Regions from separate parts of the Actinomadura gamaensis genome, predicted to be linked through region 1. Evidence: predicted binding sites of a transcription regulator. Region 1 holds the regulator's gene; the other holds the start of a gene.

Region 1 (7,165 bases):
GACGAGATCAAGAAGGCTTACCGCAAGCTCGCCCAGCAGTACCACCCGGACCGCAACAAGGGCGACGCCGACGCCGAGGAGAGGTTCAAGGAGGTCTCCGAGGCGAACAGCGTCCTGGCGGACGAGAAGCGCCGCAAGGAGTACGACCAGGTCCGCTCGATGCCGAGCGGCTTCCGGGGCGCCGGCGGCGGGCAGGGCGGCGGCTTCGGTTTCGACCTGGGAGACCTCTTCGGGCAGGGCGCGCCGGGCGGCGCCGGGCAGGGCGGCGCCGGCGAGCGCATCGGGGACATCTTCGGCGGCCTGTTCAACCGCGGCGGCACGCGCACCGGCGCCGGCACGCGCCGCGCCCGCCGCGGCGCGGACGTCGAGACCGAGGTGACGCTGTCGTTCGGGCGGTCCATGAACGGCGTGACGGTGCCGCTGAAGCTGACCAGCGAGGCGGCCTGCCCCACCTGCCACGGCACCGGCGCGAAGGCGGGCACCACCCCCCGGGTGTGCCCCAACTGCGAGGGCACCGGGCAGGAGACCCGCAACCTCGGCAACTTCGGGTTCAGCGAGCCGTGCCACGTGTGCCACGGCCGCGGCCTGGTCGTGGACGACCCGTGCCAGACCTGCCACGGCAGCGGCCGGGCGACCGGGACCCGCACCATCCAGGCCCGCATCCCGGCGGGCGTCGCCGACGGGCAGAAGATCCGGCTCAAGGGCAAGGGCGCGCCCGGCGAGAACGGCGGCCCGTCCGGCGACCTGTACGTGAACATCAAGGTCAAGCCGCACAAGGTGTTCGGCCGCAGCGGCGACAACCTCACCCTGACCGTCCCCGTGACGTTCCCCGAGGCCGCGCTCGGCGCGGAGATCAAGGTGCCGACGTTCCAGGGGCAGCCGGTCACGCTGCGCATCCCGGAGGGCACGCCCAACGGGCGGACGTTCCGGGTGCGGGGCCGTGGCGCGCCGCGCCGGGACGGCACCAAGGGCGACCTGCTCGTCACGGTGGACGTCCAGGTGCCGAACAAGCTCGACGACCAGACGCGGGCGGCGCTGGAGGCGTTGCGCGCCTCCGGCGCGGGCGACGACCTGCGCAGCGAGGTGCTCCAGCAGGCCAGGGAGGAGTAGGTGCCCCATGGACCCCTTCGGCGATGACACGCCGGTCTACGTGATCTCGGTGGCAGCGCAGCTGTCCGGGCTGCACCCGCAGACCCTGCGCACCTACGACCGGCTGGGCCTGGTGTCGCCCGGCCGCACGCAGGGCCGGGGACGCCGCTACTCCATGCGCGACATCGTGATGCTGCGCGAGATCCAGCGGCTCTCGCAGGACGAGGGCATCAACCTGTCGGGCATCAAGCACATCCTGGAACTGCAGCGGGAGAACGCGCGGCTGAACGACGAGCTCCAGCGCGCGCGGGAGGCCGTGCGGGACCTGGCCAACGAACTCGAATCGACCCGCGCGGTCGCGGCGCGCCTCGCGCAGCAGCGGCGGCACGGTGAATCCGGCGACGCTCCGGGGGGAGACCTGGTGCCGATCCGCGCGACGAGCGTGGTGGTCTGGCACGAGCGGGGCCGGGAGCAGTGAGGGGATAACCGAAGATGGACTACAAGCTCACCCAGAAGTCCCAGGAGGCGGTGTCGCTCGCGGTGCGCCGCGCCGCCGCCGAGGGCAACCCGCAGGTCGAGCCGCAGCACCTGCTCGCGGCGCTGATCCAGCTCACCGACGGTACGGCCGTCCCGCTGCTGGAGGCGGTCGGCGCGGACTGGAAGGCCGTCCGCGCCCGCAACGAGGAGCAGCTCGCGGGACTGCCGAAGGCGGCCGGCTCGACCGTGTCGTCCCCGCAGATGTCCCGGCAGCTGATCGTCGCGGTGAACACCGCCGCGAACCGCGCCCGGCAGCTGGAGGACGAGTACGTCTCCACCGAGCACCTGCTCGTCGGCCTCGCCGCCGACGGCGGGCCCGTCGCCGGGCTGCTGAAGGACGCCGGGGCCACCCCGAACGCGCTGCTGGAGGCGTTCGAGAAGGTGCGCGGGCACGCCCGCGTCACCTCCGAGAACCCCGAGGAGACCTACCAGGCGCTGGAGAAGTACGGCGTCGACCTCACCGCCGCCGCGCGCGAGGGCAAGCTCGACCCGGTGATCGGCCGCGACACCGAGATCCGGCGGGTCGTCCAGGTGCTGTCCCGGCGCACCAAGAACAACCCGGTGCTGATCGGCGAGCCCGGCGTCGGCAAGACCGCCGTCGTGGAGGGCCTCGCCCAGCGGATCGTCGCCGGCGACGTCCCGTCGTCGCTGCGCGACAAGACGCTCGTCGCGCTCGACCTCGGCGCGATGGTCGCGGGCGCGAAGTACCGCGGCGAGTTCGAGGAGCGGCTGAAGGCCGTCCTGAACGAGATCAAGGAGTCGAACGGGCAGGTCGTCACGTTCATCGACGAGCTGCACACGGTCGTCGGCGCGGGCGCGGCCGAGGGCGCGATGGACGCGGGCAACATGCTCAAGCCGATGCTGGCCCGCGGCGAGCTGCGCATGATCGGCGCGACCACGCTGGACGAGTACCGCGAGCACATCGAGAAGGACCCGGCCCTCGAACGCCGGTTCCAGCAGGTGTTCGTGGGCGAGCCGTCCGTCGAGGACACCGTCGCGATCCTGCGCGGGCTCAAGGGCCGCTACGAGGCGCACCACAAGGTGCAGATCAACGACTCGGCCCTGGTCGCCGCGGCGACGCTGTCCGACCGGTACATCACCTCCCGGTTCCTGCCGGACAAGGCGATCGACCTGGTGGACGAGGCGGCGTCCCGGCTGCGCATGGAGATCGACTCCCGGCCGGTCGAGATCGACGAGCTGCAGCGCTCGGTCGACCGGCTGAAGATGGAGGAGATGGCGCTCGCCAAGGAGACCGACGAGGCGTCCAAGCAGCGCCTCGAACGGCTCCGCAAGGACCTTGCCGACAAGCAGGAGCACCTGAACGTCCTGAACTCCCGCTGGGAGAAGGAGAAGGCCGGGCTGAACCGCGTCGGCGAGATCAAGGAGCGCATCGACGCGCTGCGCAGCGAGGCCGAGCGCGCCCAGCGCGACGGCGACTACGAGACCGCGTCCCGGCTCACCTACGCCGAGATCCCGCAGCTCGAGAAGGAGCTCGCGGAGGCCTCCGCGGAGGAGACCGACAGCGCCGACTCCATGGTGAAGGAGGAGGTCGGGCCGGACGACGTCGCCGACGTCGTGGCGTCCTGGACGGGCATCCCCGCCGGGCGCCTCCTGGAGGGCGAGACCGCCAAGCTGCTGCGGATGGAGGACGAGCTCGGCAAGCGGCTCATCGGCCAGCGCACCGCCGTGCAGGCCGTGTCGGACGCCGTCCGCCGCGCCCGCGCGGGCATCGCCGACCCGGACCGCCCGACCGGATCGTTCCTGTTCCTCGGCCCGACCGGCGTCGGCAAGACCGAGCTGGCCAAGGCGCTCGCCGAGTTCCTGTTCGACGACGAGCGCGCCATGACCCGCATCGACATGTCGGAGTACTCCGAGAAGCACGCGGTGGCCCGCCTCGTCGGCGCGCCCCCCGGCTACGTCGGCTACGAGGAGGGCGGCCAGCTCACCGAGGCCGTCCGGCGGCGCCCGTACTCGGTCGTCCTGCTGGACGAGGTGGAGAAGGCGCACCCCGAGGTCTTCGACATCCTGCTCCAGGTGCTCGACGACGGCCGCCTCACCGACGGCCAGGGCCGCACGGTGGACTTCCGGAACACCATCCTGATCCTGACGTCCAACATCGGCTCGCAGTTCCTGGTGGACCCGACGCTCGAACCGGACGCCAAGCGCGAGGCGGTCATGACGGCCGTCCGCACCTCGTTCAAGCCGGAGTTCCTGAACCGGCTGGACGACGTGATCGTGTTCGACGCGCTGTCCACCGACGAGCTCACCCGGATCGTCGATCTCCAGGTGGACCGGCTGGCCCGGCGGCTCGCCGACCGCCGCCTCCACCTCACGGTGACCGAGGCGGCCCGCGAGTGGCTGGCCCTGACCGGCTACGACCCGCTCTACGGCGCCCGCCCGCTCCGCCGCCTCGTCCAGACGGCCATCGGCGACCGCCTCGCCAAGGAGCTCCTGGCCGGCGAGATCCAGGACGGCGACGACGTCCTCGTCGACCTCGACGAGGCCGCCGACTCCCTCACCGTCACCCCGGCCCGCCCCCTGGCCACCGCCTGACCCATCTCACGGGCGGCCCCGCTCTTCGAGCGGGCCGCCCGTGGTGTGCGGCGGGGCGTGTGGTCCGGATGGTGGAGGGGTCAGGCTTCGGGGCGGAGTTCTTCGGTGGCTTCCTGGAAGGCGTCGGCGGCGCGGGCGAAGTAGTCGAACAGCAGGGCCTGCTGCTCGGGCGTGTAGCCCTGGATGATCGCGCCGATCTTCCGCCGGACCGGGGCCAGGGCCTCGTCGAGGCCGGAGGGCTGGGCGACCAGCTCGACGATGACCTTGCGGCGGTCGTCGGCGTCCGGGACGCGCCGCACGTATCCGGCCTGTTCGAGCCGGTCGACCAGGCGGGTCGTGGGCCCGGTCGTCAGCCCGGCCCGGCGTCCCAGCTCGCCGGGCGTCAGGGACCCGTGCAGCTTGAGGATGTTCAGCGCGTACAGATCCGTCGCGCCCAGGTCGACCGCCTTCGCGCTCGCCTGCCCGTGCAGCATCAACGCGCTCATGTACCGCTGGTAGACCGCCGACGGATCCGCACTCCGGCTCAAGCCCGTCCCCTTTCACCACGTCACAAAAGAAAAATCTCCAAGGAAGCTACTTCGCCAGGGAAGTTACCACGTCTCGCCGTGGCCGGCTCGTACGTGCGCGGCAGGGCGCGTGACATGGCGGGGATCAGGGACGGGCGAGGGTGGCTTCCAATCCGTCGAGGAAGCGGGCCAGGCCGTAGTCGAACTCGTCCTGCGGGATCGACTGGGCGGGTTCGGTCGCGGGGTGGGCGTCGCGCTGGGCCGCGTAGAGCCTGGCGAGGCGCGGGTTGTTCGCCATGGCGTAGTCCATGGCGGGACGGATCTGCTCCAGCCACTCCTCCTCGGTCTGTCCGCTGCGCGCCAGGGCCAGGAGCCAGGCGGCCTCGGACACCGTCCAGCCGATGACGTAGGCGAACAGCGCCTTCACGGCGCGGTTGCCCTCCAGCAGCGAGAACCCCGCCTCCTCCATCAAGCCGAGCATCTCCTCGGTCAGGCCGGTGACGTTCGGGCCGAGGTAGGTGGAGCCGACGAGGCCGAGGATGGGCGCGATCCACGGGTGGCGCAGGATCATGTCGCGCATCTCGTGCGCCAGGACTGCGATCGCCCGCCGCCACTCGGCGGGGTCGTCGAGTGACGGGACGCGCAGCTCACCGTAGATCTCGTCCACCACGAGTTCGAGCAGCTGGTCCTTGTTGGCGACGTGCCGGTAGAGGGACGTCGCGCCCGCGTTGAGGGCCTGGCCGAGCTTGCGCATGCTCAGCGCGTCGACGCCCTCGGCGTCCAGCAGCTTGATCGCTTCGGTGACGATCTGCTCCCGGCTCAGTGCCGGGCGCGCGCTCCGGCTTTTTTCCGGACGCGCCCAGACCGAGGGAACGACCTGCTCATCGGCCATCTGCGGCCTCCTTTCGGGATCGCGTCCAGTCTAGCGCACACCGTACCCACTTGCGCACAGCGTTCCGCTGTGCGTACGGTGTTCCCATCGACGCGCACACTGTACGCAGCACGGCACGGGAGACGAGATGAACCGCAACCCACGACGCTGGTGGATCCTGGTGGTGCTCTGCCTGAGCACCCTGGTCCTGGTGATCGACAACATGGCGCTGAACGTGGCGATCCCGCCGCTCACCAAGGACCTCGGGGCCAGTGCCCAGGACATCCAGTGGATCCTGGACTCCTACATCCTGGTCTTCGCGGGCCTGCTGCTCACCGCGGGCAGCCTGTCCGACCGGTTCGGCCGCCGCCGGGTGATGATCGTCGGGCTGGCCCTGTTCGGCGTCGCGTCGCTGGTGGCCACGCTCGCCGGATCGCCGGAGATGCTGATCGCCGCGCGGACGGTGATGGGCGTCGGCGGCGCGCTGGTGCTGCCGAGCACCCTGTCGATCCTGATCACGGTGTTCGACGAGGACGAGCGGCCGAAGGCGATGGCCGCGTGGGGCGCGGTCTCCATGGTCGGCCTCGTCGGCGGCCCGGTCGCCGGCGGCGTGCTCATCGCGCACTTCTGGTGGGGCGCCGTGTTCCTGATCAACGTGCCGATCGCCGCCGTGTCGATCCTCGCCGCCGCCACCCTGATGCCCGAGTCCAAGGGGCCGTGGCGCAGGCCCGACCCGCTGGGCATGGTGCTGTCGGTCGTCGGCATGGTCGCCCTGGTCTGGACGATCATCGAGTACCCGAAGGACGGCATGGACGCCCGCACCTTCGCCGGTGGCGCGGTCGCCCTCGCCGCCCTGGCCTGCTTCGTGGCGTGGGAGCTCCGCGTCGAGTCCCCGATGGTCCCGCTGAGCCTGTTCCGCGACCGCGACTTCGCCGGCGGCAGCCTCTCCCTCACGCTCGTCGAGATCGGCAACGGCGGCCTGCTCCTCGCACTCACCCAGTACCTGCAGTTCGTCCTCGGCTACTCCCCTCTGAAGACCGGTCTGTCCTTCATCCCGGTCGCGATCGCCGCCCTGCTGTTCAACGGCCTCGGCGCGAGCCTGGTCGGCAGGCTCGGCAACAAGGTCACCGCCGTCGCCGGCCTGCTGGTCGTGGCCGCCGGGTTCGGCACCCTCGCGACCGTCGCCCCCGGCGACGGCTACTGGCCCGTCGCGGTCGGCCTGTTCCTGATGGGCGCGGGCAGCGGCCTGTCGATGCCCGCCACCATCGGCGCGCTGATGGGCGCGGTGCCCGCCGAGCACGCCGGGGTCGGCTCGGCCCTGAACGACACCATCCAGCAGGCCGGTGCCGCGCTCGGCGTCGCCCTGCTCGGCACGGTCCTGACCAGCGCCTACGGGGCCGCGATGCCCGCGGACGCCCCCGAGCAGGCCAGGAAGTCCATCGGCGACGCCCTCGCCGTCGCCTCCCGCACCGGCGACACCGGCCTCGTCCACGAGGCGCGGGACGCCTTCACCACCGCATTGGGCACCACCTTCCTCGCCAGCCTGACCGGAGTCGTCGCCGCGACCGTCCTCGCCCTGTTCGTCCTGCGCGGTCGGCGCACCCCCGGC
Region 2 (7,165 bases), on a different contig from region 1:
CGGACGCGGGACGTCGAGCGTCGGAGGGCTACTCCTCGATCGCGCCGCCGAGGCCGCGCAGGTGCCGCCGGAAGGTCAGCGTCGGATCGTCCCGCCGCGCCTTCAGGAAGTCGCGGAAGGCCAACTGGTCGCGGAGCGTCTCGCCCGCCCGCACCCGGTCGGCCTGCCCGCGCTCGGTGTCGCGGATGCCGCGGGCGAGCGCGACGAGCTCCGGCACCCGGCCGGACGGCACGAACAGCACGCCGTCGTCGTCCGCGAACACGGTGTCGTCCCTGGTCACGGTCCATTCGCCGACGCGCGCGGACTCCAGCGCGCCGTCCGGCCGCGCGTCGAGGCTCAGCGGCCCGGTCGGGATCGAGCCGAGGCTGTACACCGGCAGCCCGATCGCGCGGATGTCGGCGGTGTCGCGGTGCAGGCCCCAGATGACGACCCCGGCGAGGCCCGCCGCCTTCGCCTCCAGGACGACCAGGTCGCCCACGCACGACTCGTCCAGCCGCCCGCCGTTGTCCACGACGAGGACGTCGCCGGGCTCGGCGTGCTCGAACGCCTCCAGGAACACGTCCACGCTGCCCGCGTGGCGGGCCGGGAGGACGCGCCCGGCGAGCCGCCCGCCCACCGCGACCGCGCGGGTTCCGGCGGGACCGCACCGCACCGGCACCTCCGCCCTGATGCACGCGTCCGCGATGTGCGCGGTCGTGAGCCCGCCGAACTCCCTGCCGTTCATCGCTGCACCTCCTCCGGGGTGATCGCGTGGTGCCCGTCGCCCCACGGCGTCCGTGTGACGGACGTTACTTGGGAAAGGTCAACGCCGCGCTCACGTTTCCCGGCCCCCCGGAGCGTCGCGCGGCCGGGACCGGTCACCCTCGGGCGTCGAGCGGCCACGACCGCCCCGACGCGTCCCGGAGATCGGCCGAAGCCGGACAGGCCGCCGGGCTCCGCGTCCCGGGAGCGGCCCGCTTGACCTTGACACGGTGACAAGGTCTTCACTGGGGGAGAGGAGGTGATCGCGATGTCCCTGCCGGACGAGGACACGACCATGGAGCGCGCGTTCCGGGCGCTGGAGAGCGGTGACGCGTCGGTGCGGTTGAAGGCGGCGATGGCGGTCGGCGCGAGCCCGGACCCGCGGTTCGTCGGCACGCTGGTCGAGCGGTGCGGGGTTGAGCCCGAGTTCTTCGTGCGCGAGGCGCTGACGTGGGCTCTCGTGCGGCACCCGTCGCCGGTGACCGTCCCGCGGCTCGTCGGCGAGCTCCGCTCGGAGCGCGCGCGGGCACGGGCCCAGGCGCTGCACACGCTGTCCAAGATCGGGGACCGGCGGGCGTGGCCGGCGATCACCCGGCCGCTGCTGACCGACGCCGACGGCGAGGTGGCGCGGAGCGCGTGGCGGGCGGCGGTCGTCCTCGTCCCCGAGGGCGAGGAGGCCGGGCTCGCCGCGGTGCTCGCGACGCAGCTCGGACGGGGCGGGCGTCCGACGCGGCTGAGCCTCAGCAGGGCGCTGATCGCGCTCGGCGAGGCGGCCTTCGCGCCGGTGCTGCGCGCCGCGGAGAAGGACCCCGATCCGCGGGTGCGGCAGCACGCGATCGCGACGGAGCACCTGTGGCGCGACCCGGACGCCGGGTTCGAGTTCGCGATCGAGGAGGCGAAGCGCCTCGTCGCGCTCGGCCCGGCCGCCGGACAGGGGCGGTAGGCGGTGCTGATCGGCGACGTGGCGCGACGGTCCGGGATCAGCGCCCGGATGCTCCGGCACTACGAGAAGCTCGGCCTGGTGCGGCCGATGGGCCGCACCGAGAGCGGCTACCGCGCGTACTCCGACGAGGACATCCGGCGCATCTTCCACATCGAGAGCCTCCGTTCCCTCGGGTTGTCGCTGCGCGAGGTCGGGGCCGCGCTGGACGATCCGGGCTTCACCCCCTCGGAGCTCATCGACGATCTCATCCGCCGGACGCGGGAGCGCATCGCGGCCGAGACGGAACTGCTCACGCGGCTGCGCCGGATCGACGCCGCGGAGCCCGCCGGCTGGGAGGACGTCCTCCGGGTCGTCGCGCTCCTCCAGGCCCTGGGCTCGGAGAGCGCCGGGAGGCGCCAGCACGCGGCCCTCGCCTCGTCCGAGAAGGTGCCTCTCCCGGTCGAGGCGCTGGTCGAGGCGGCGTTGAGCGAGACGGACCCGAACGTCGCCGGAGCCCTCCGCTGGGCTCTGGCGCGGTCGGGCGGGCGGGGGCTGGCCCTGCTGGCGGACGGGCTCGGCTCGCCGTCGGCCGAGGTGCGGGACCGCGCCGTCCGGTGCGTCTCCGAGTTCCCGGACGACGCGGCGACCGCGCTGCTCCACGACGCCCTCGACGATCCCGAGATCGCGATCCGGAGGCGCGCGGCCCTGGCACTCGGCGCGCGCGGCGCGCAGGCCGTGCCCGAAGCGTCCGACGCGATCCCCACGCTCATCGACATGATCGTCGAAGGCGTGGACGACGCCGCCGCAGCCGACGCCCTGACCACACTGGCGACCAGCCCCGCTCCACCGGCAGCCGCCGCGCGAACAACCGATTCCGGGCCGGCGGACGGCATCGCGGCAAGACTGGTCGAGCAGCTCGCCCGCGCCACTCTCGACCCGTCCGCGCGCCGGAGGCTGACGGAGGCGCTCGCGGACATTCCGGGCGACACGACGTCCCGCGCCCTCGCCGACCTGGCCCGCGACGAAGACCGCGCCGTCGCGCTCACCGCGACTTACATCCTCAGGCTCCGCGACGCGCGGCGGCGGAAGGAACGCGACGGCGGTCCCGGCGCGTGAGGGCCGCGTGAGCCTGCCGCCGTGACAGCCACCAGGTGAGGAACGCCGCGAGCGCGGTGAACGCCGCGGCGACGGGCAGCAGGAGGGCGGGGGAGCCGGTGGTGGTGAGGACGACCGCTCCGATGATGCTGGCCGAGAAGTTGCCGAGGTAGCCGGCCGAGGTGTTCAGCGAGGTCACGAGCGACGCGCCCTCCGGCGGGGCGTAGGCCATGATCCGATGCTGCTGCGGCCCGATGACCGAGTACGACACGACACCGCTGAGCGCTTCGGCGATCACCACGGGAACGAAGGCGTCCCGGATCGGAAGCATCATCAGGAAAACCGCGGCGGCGCCCGCGGTGGCGCCGATCACGACGCGGCGCGGGCCGTACCGGTCGGCGAACGAGCCGGCCGTCAGGTTCCCCGCTGTGGCGGCGGCTCCGAACACCAGCAGCAGGAGCGCGAGCCGTGACTGCTCGCCGCCGACGGCCGGCGCGAAGACCGCGCTCATGTACGTGAAGGGAAGGAAGATGCCGACGAACGCCAGCAGCGTGACCACCAGGACGCGGATCACCCGCCCGTCGGTCAGCGGCGCGAGGCGCCGCCGCAGCGTCGCGCCCTGGTCGAGCCTGATGGGCGGCAACAGGACGGCGAGGACGACCGCGACGGCACCGGCCACCGCGGCGACGAACCAGATCGCCTTCTGCCAGCCCCACGCTCCGCCGATGAGCGTGCCGAGCGGAGCGCCCAGCACCAGCGACAGCGTCGCCCCAGCGGTCACCATGGCGATGGCGCTCCCCCTCCGCCGGTCACCGGCGAGGTGCGCGGCCGTGGCCACGGCGCTCGCGACGAACAGCGCGGCACCGGAACCGGCCAGCACCCGGGACGCGAGGACCAGTCCGTAGTCGTGCGCCGACGCGGTCACGGCGTTCCCCGCCGCGAGCAGCGCGACTCCGGCCACGAGGACCCGGCGCCGGGGCCACCTGCCCGTCAACGCGGCGAGGATCGGCCCCATGAGCGCGTAGGCGACGGCGAACACGCTCACCAGCTGCCCGGCTGCGGCGGTGCTGACATGCAGCGTCTCGTGGATCTCGGGAAGGAGGCCCACGACGATGAACCCGTCGGTCCCGACCGCGAACGTTCCGAGCGCCAGTACCAGGGTCCGTGCACGCCAGCGGTCCTCGCCGGAAGTCCTCTCCCTCTCGGTCATCTGATCACGTCCCCCAATCCGATCGACGGGCACCTGTCCGGGGGCCAGCCTGGTGGGAGCGCGGCGTCCTGCCGAGTGTCAGAAAAGACGTCATGAGGTACTTTCCTGCCATGCATGAGGTGGTGGCGCTCGTCCGTCCACGGCAGTCGACCTTCGAGCTCGCCTGCGCGGCCCAGATCTTCGGGATCGAGCGGCCGGAGCTCCCGACGCGGTACGCCTTCGGCGTGTGCACCGAGCACCCCGGCCCGGTCGCGACCCGCGCCGGGTACGACATGCTCGTGACCCGCGGACTGGACGCGCTCGACCGGGCGGACACCGTGGTCGTCCCGGGCTGGCTGCCCACCGGCGAGCCGCCGTCGCCCGCGGTCGTCCGGGCGCTGCGGCGCGCGCACTCCCGCGGAGCGCGGCTGGTCAGCATCTGCTCCGGCGCCTTCGCGCTGGCCCACGCCGGACTGCTGGACGGACGCCGGGCGACCACCCACTGGGCGCTGGCCGACGAACTCGCCGCGCGCTTCCCGCGCATCGAAGTCGACCCGGACGTCCTGTACGTGGACCACGGTGACGTGGCCACCAGCGCCGGCGCCGGGGCCGGCATCGACCTGTGCATCCACCTCGTCCGCAGCGACCACGGCGCCCGGTACGCCGCGCACATCGCCCGGACCATGGTCATGCCGCCCCACCGAGAGGGCGGCCAGTTGCAGTACTCGGCGCCGCCGCACCCCGCGCAGATCGACGGCTCGCTCGCGCCGCTGCTGGAATGGATCACCGAGCGGCTCGGCGAACCGGTGACGATCGAGAGCCTGGCCGCGCACGCGGGCGTCTCGGCGCGCACCCTCGCCCGGCGGTTCGCCGACCAGCTCGGCACGAGTCCGGGGCAGTGGCTGCTCGCCCGGCGGATCGCCACGGCCCGGGACCTGCTGGAGTCGACCGACCTGCCCCTGGACGCCATCGCCCGCCGCGTCGGGCTGTCCTCGGCCACCAACCTCCGCAGGCGCTTCGTCAACGCCCTGGGCGTGACGCCGGGCGCCTACCGCCGGGCGTTCCGAGCCGAGCGGCCGGTGCCGGCGGGAACCGGAGATCCTGATCGCTGAGAGCGAACGTTGCTGAGGAAATTATTTCGGGCTCCGTTTTCTTGAGTGTGGATGACTCAACCCTCCGGGGTTCGGGTTCCCGAGAAGACTTGGAGCTGAGAGCATGAGCGAGACCCTGACGCTGCCGGTGCTGCCCCTGGACGACGGGGCCGTTCTGCCTGGCATGGTCGTCCCCCTCGACCTGTCCGAGGGCGAGGTGCGCGCGGCGGTGGAGGCGGCCCGGGCGGCGGCCCGCGCCAAGAGCCAGGGGCCCGGCATCCGGTCGGCGGTCAAGCCGCGCGTCCTGCTGGTGCCCCGGCTGCACGGCCAGTACGCCGCCGTCGGCACGCTCGGCGTGATCGAGCAGGAGGGCCGGCTGCCCGGCGGCGAGCCCGGCGCGGTCGTGCGGGGCGTCTCCCGCGTCCGCATCGGGACGGGGACGACGGGCCCCGGCGCGGCGCTGTGGGTCGAGGGCCAGGAGGTCGAGATCCCGCCCGCGAACGGCCGCGCCCACGAGCTGGCCAAGGAGTACAAGGGCCTGGTCAGCGCCATCCTGCAGAAGCGCGGCGCGTGGCAGGTCGTGGACGTCGTCCAGCAGATCGAGGACCCGTCCACCCTCGCCGACAACGCCGGCTACGCCCCCTACCTGAGCGACGAGCAGAAGGTCGAGGTGCTGGAGACCGCCGACACCGTCGAGCGGCTGACCCTGGTCATCGGCTGGGCGCGCGACCACCTCGCCGAGCTGGACGTCGCGGAGACCATCCGCAAGGACGTCCAGGAGGGCATGGAGAAGACCCAGCGGGAGTTCCTGCTGCGCCAGCAGCTCGACGCCATCCGCAAGGAGCTCAACGAGCTGAACGGCGACCCCGCGGACGAGGAGGACGACTACCGCGCCCGCATCGAGGCCGCCGACCTCCCCGAGAAGGTCCGCGAGGCCGCGCTCAAGGAGGTCGACAAGCTGGAGCGGTCGTCCGACGCCTCGCCCGAGGGCGGCTGGATCCGCACCTGGCTCGACACCGTCCTCGACATCCCGTGGAACGAGCGCACCGAGGACGCCTACGACATCGCGGGCGCGCGCGAGGTCCTCGACGCCGACCACGCCGGCCTCGACGACGTCAAGGAGCGGATCATCGAGTACCTGGCCGTCCGCAAGCGGCGGTCCGACCGCGGCCTCGGCGTCGTCGGCGGACGGCGCAGCGGCGCGGTGCTGGCGCTCGCCGGTCCTCCCGGGGTCGGCAAGACCTCGCTGGGCGAGTCGGTCGCCAAGGCGATGGGACGCCAGTTCGTGCGCGTGGCGCTCGGCGGCGTCCGGGACGAGGCGGAGATCCGCGGCCACCGGCGCACCTACGTCGGCGCGCTGCCCGGCCGCATCGTCCGCGCGATCCGCGAGGCCGGCTCGATGAACCCGGTCGTCCTGCTGGACGAGATCGACAAGGTCGGCGCCGACTACCGCGGCGACCCGACCGCGGCGCTGCTGGAGGTCCTCGACCCCGAGCAGAACCACACCTTCCGCGACCACTACCTGGAGGTCGAGCTCGACCTGTCGGACGTGCTGTTCCTCGCGACCGCGAACGTCGTGGAGGCCATCCCCGGGCCGCTGCTCGACCGGATGGAGCTCGTCCAGCTCGACGGCTACACCGAGCACGAGAAGGTGACGATCGCCCGCGACCACCTGCTGCCCAAGCAGCTGGAGAAGGCCGGGCTGGAGCCGTCGGAGGTCTCCTTCGACGACGCGGCGCTGCGGAAGCTGGCGTCGGAGTACACCCGCGAGGCGGGCGTCCGGTCCCTGGACCGCGCGATCGCCCGCGTCCTGCGCAAGGTCGCCGCGAACGTCGCGCTGGAGAAGACCGCGCTGCCCCTCACGGTCGGCGAGGCCGAGCTGAAGGACTACCTGGGCCGTCCCCGGTTCACGCCGGAGGCGGAGCTCAGCAGGTCCGAGCGGCGGACGGGCGTGCCCGGCGTCGCGACCGGCCTCGCGGTCACCGGCGCGGGCGGCGACGTCCTCTACATCGAGGCGTCCCTCGCCGACAAGGAGACCGGCGACACCGGCGTCACGCTCACCGGCCAGCTCGGCGACGTGATGAAGGAGTCGGCCCGGATCGCGCTGTCCTACCTGCGCTCGCGCGG

What was found. Region 1 encodes HspR, which represses chaperone genes until heat shock. Its sites were predicted from a motif close to ANTTGAGTCNNNNNGACTCAANT; they were not measured.
Region 2: the regulator HspR is predicted to act here: its motif matches at 5,099-5,121, upstream of lon (endopeptidase La).

The regions. Positions count from the first base shown of each region.
Region 1 covers NZ_JBHSIT010000012.1:157,955-165,119, forward strand. Annotated here, with positions in the region: gene dnaJ (molecular chaperone DnaJ) at 1-1,110, shown strand, start outside; gene ACFPCY_RS34430 (heat shock protein transcriptional repressor HspR) at 1,118-1,567, shown strand; gene clpB (ATP-dependent chaperone ClpB) at 1,582-4,179, shown strand; gene ACFPCY_RS34440 (MarR family winged helix-turn-helix transcriptional regulator) at 4,260-4,706, opposite strand; gene ACFPCY_RS34445 (TetR/AcrR family transcriptional regulator) at 4,831-5,577, opposite strand; gene ACFPCY_RS34450 (MFS transporter) at 5,705-7,165, shown strand, end outside.
Region 2 covers NZ_JBHSIT010000010.1:80,790-87,954, reverse strand. Annotated here, with positions in the region: gene ACFPCY_RS30645 (RraA family protein) at 29-724, opposite strand; gene ACFPCY_RS30640 (HEAT repeat domain-containing protein) at 1,010-1,684, shown strand; gene ACFPCY_RS30635 (HEAT repeat domain-containing protein) at 1,703-2,779, shown strand; gene ACFPCY_RS30630 (MFS transporter) at 2,724-3,968, opposite strand; gene ACFPCY_RS30625 (helix-turn-helix domain-containing protein) at 4,079-5,059, shown strand; gene lon (endopeptidase La) at 5,163-7,165, shown strand, end outside.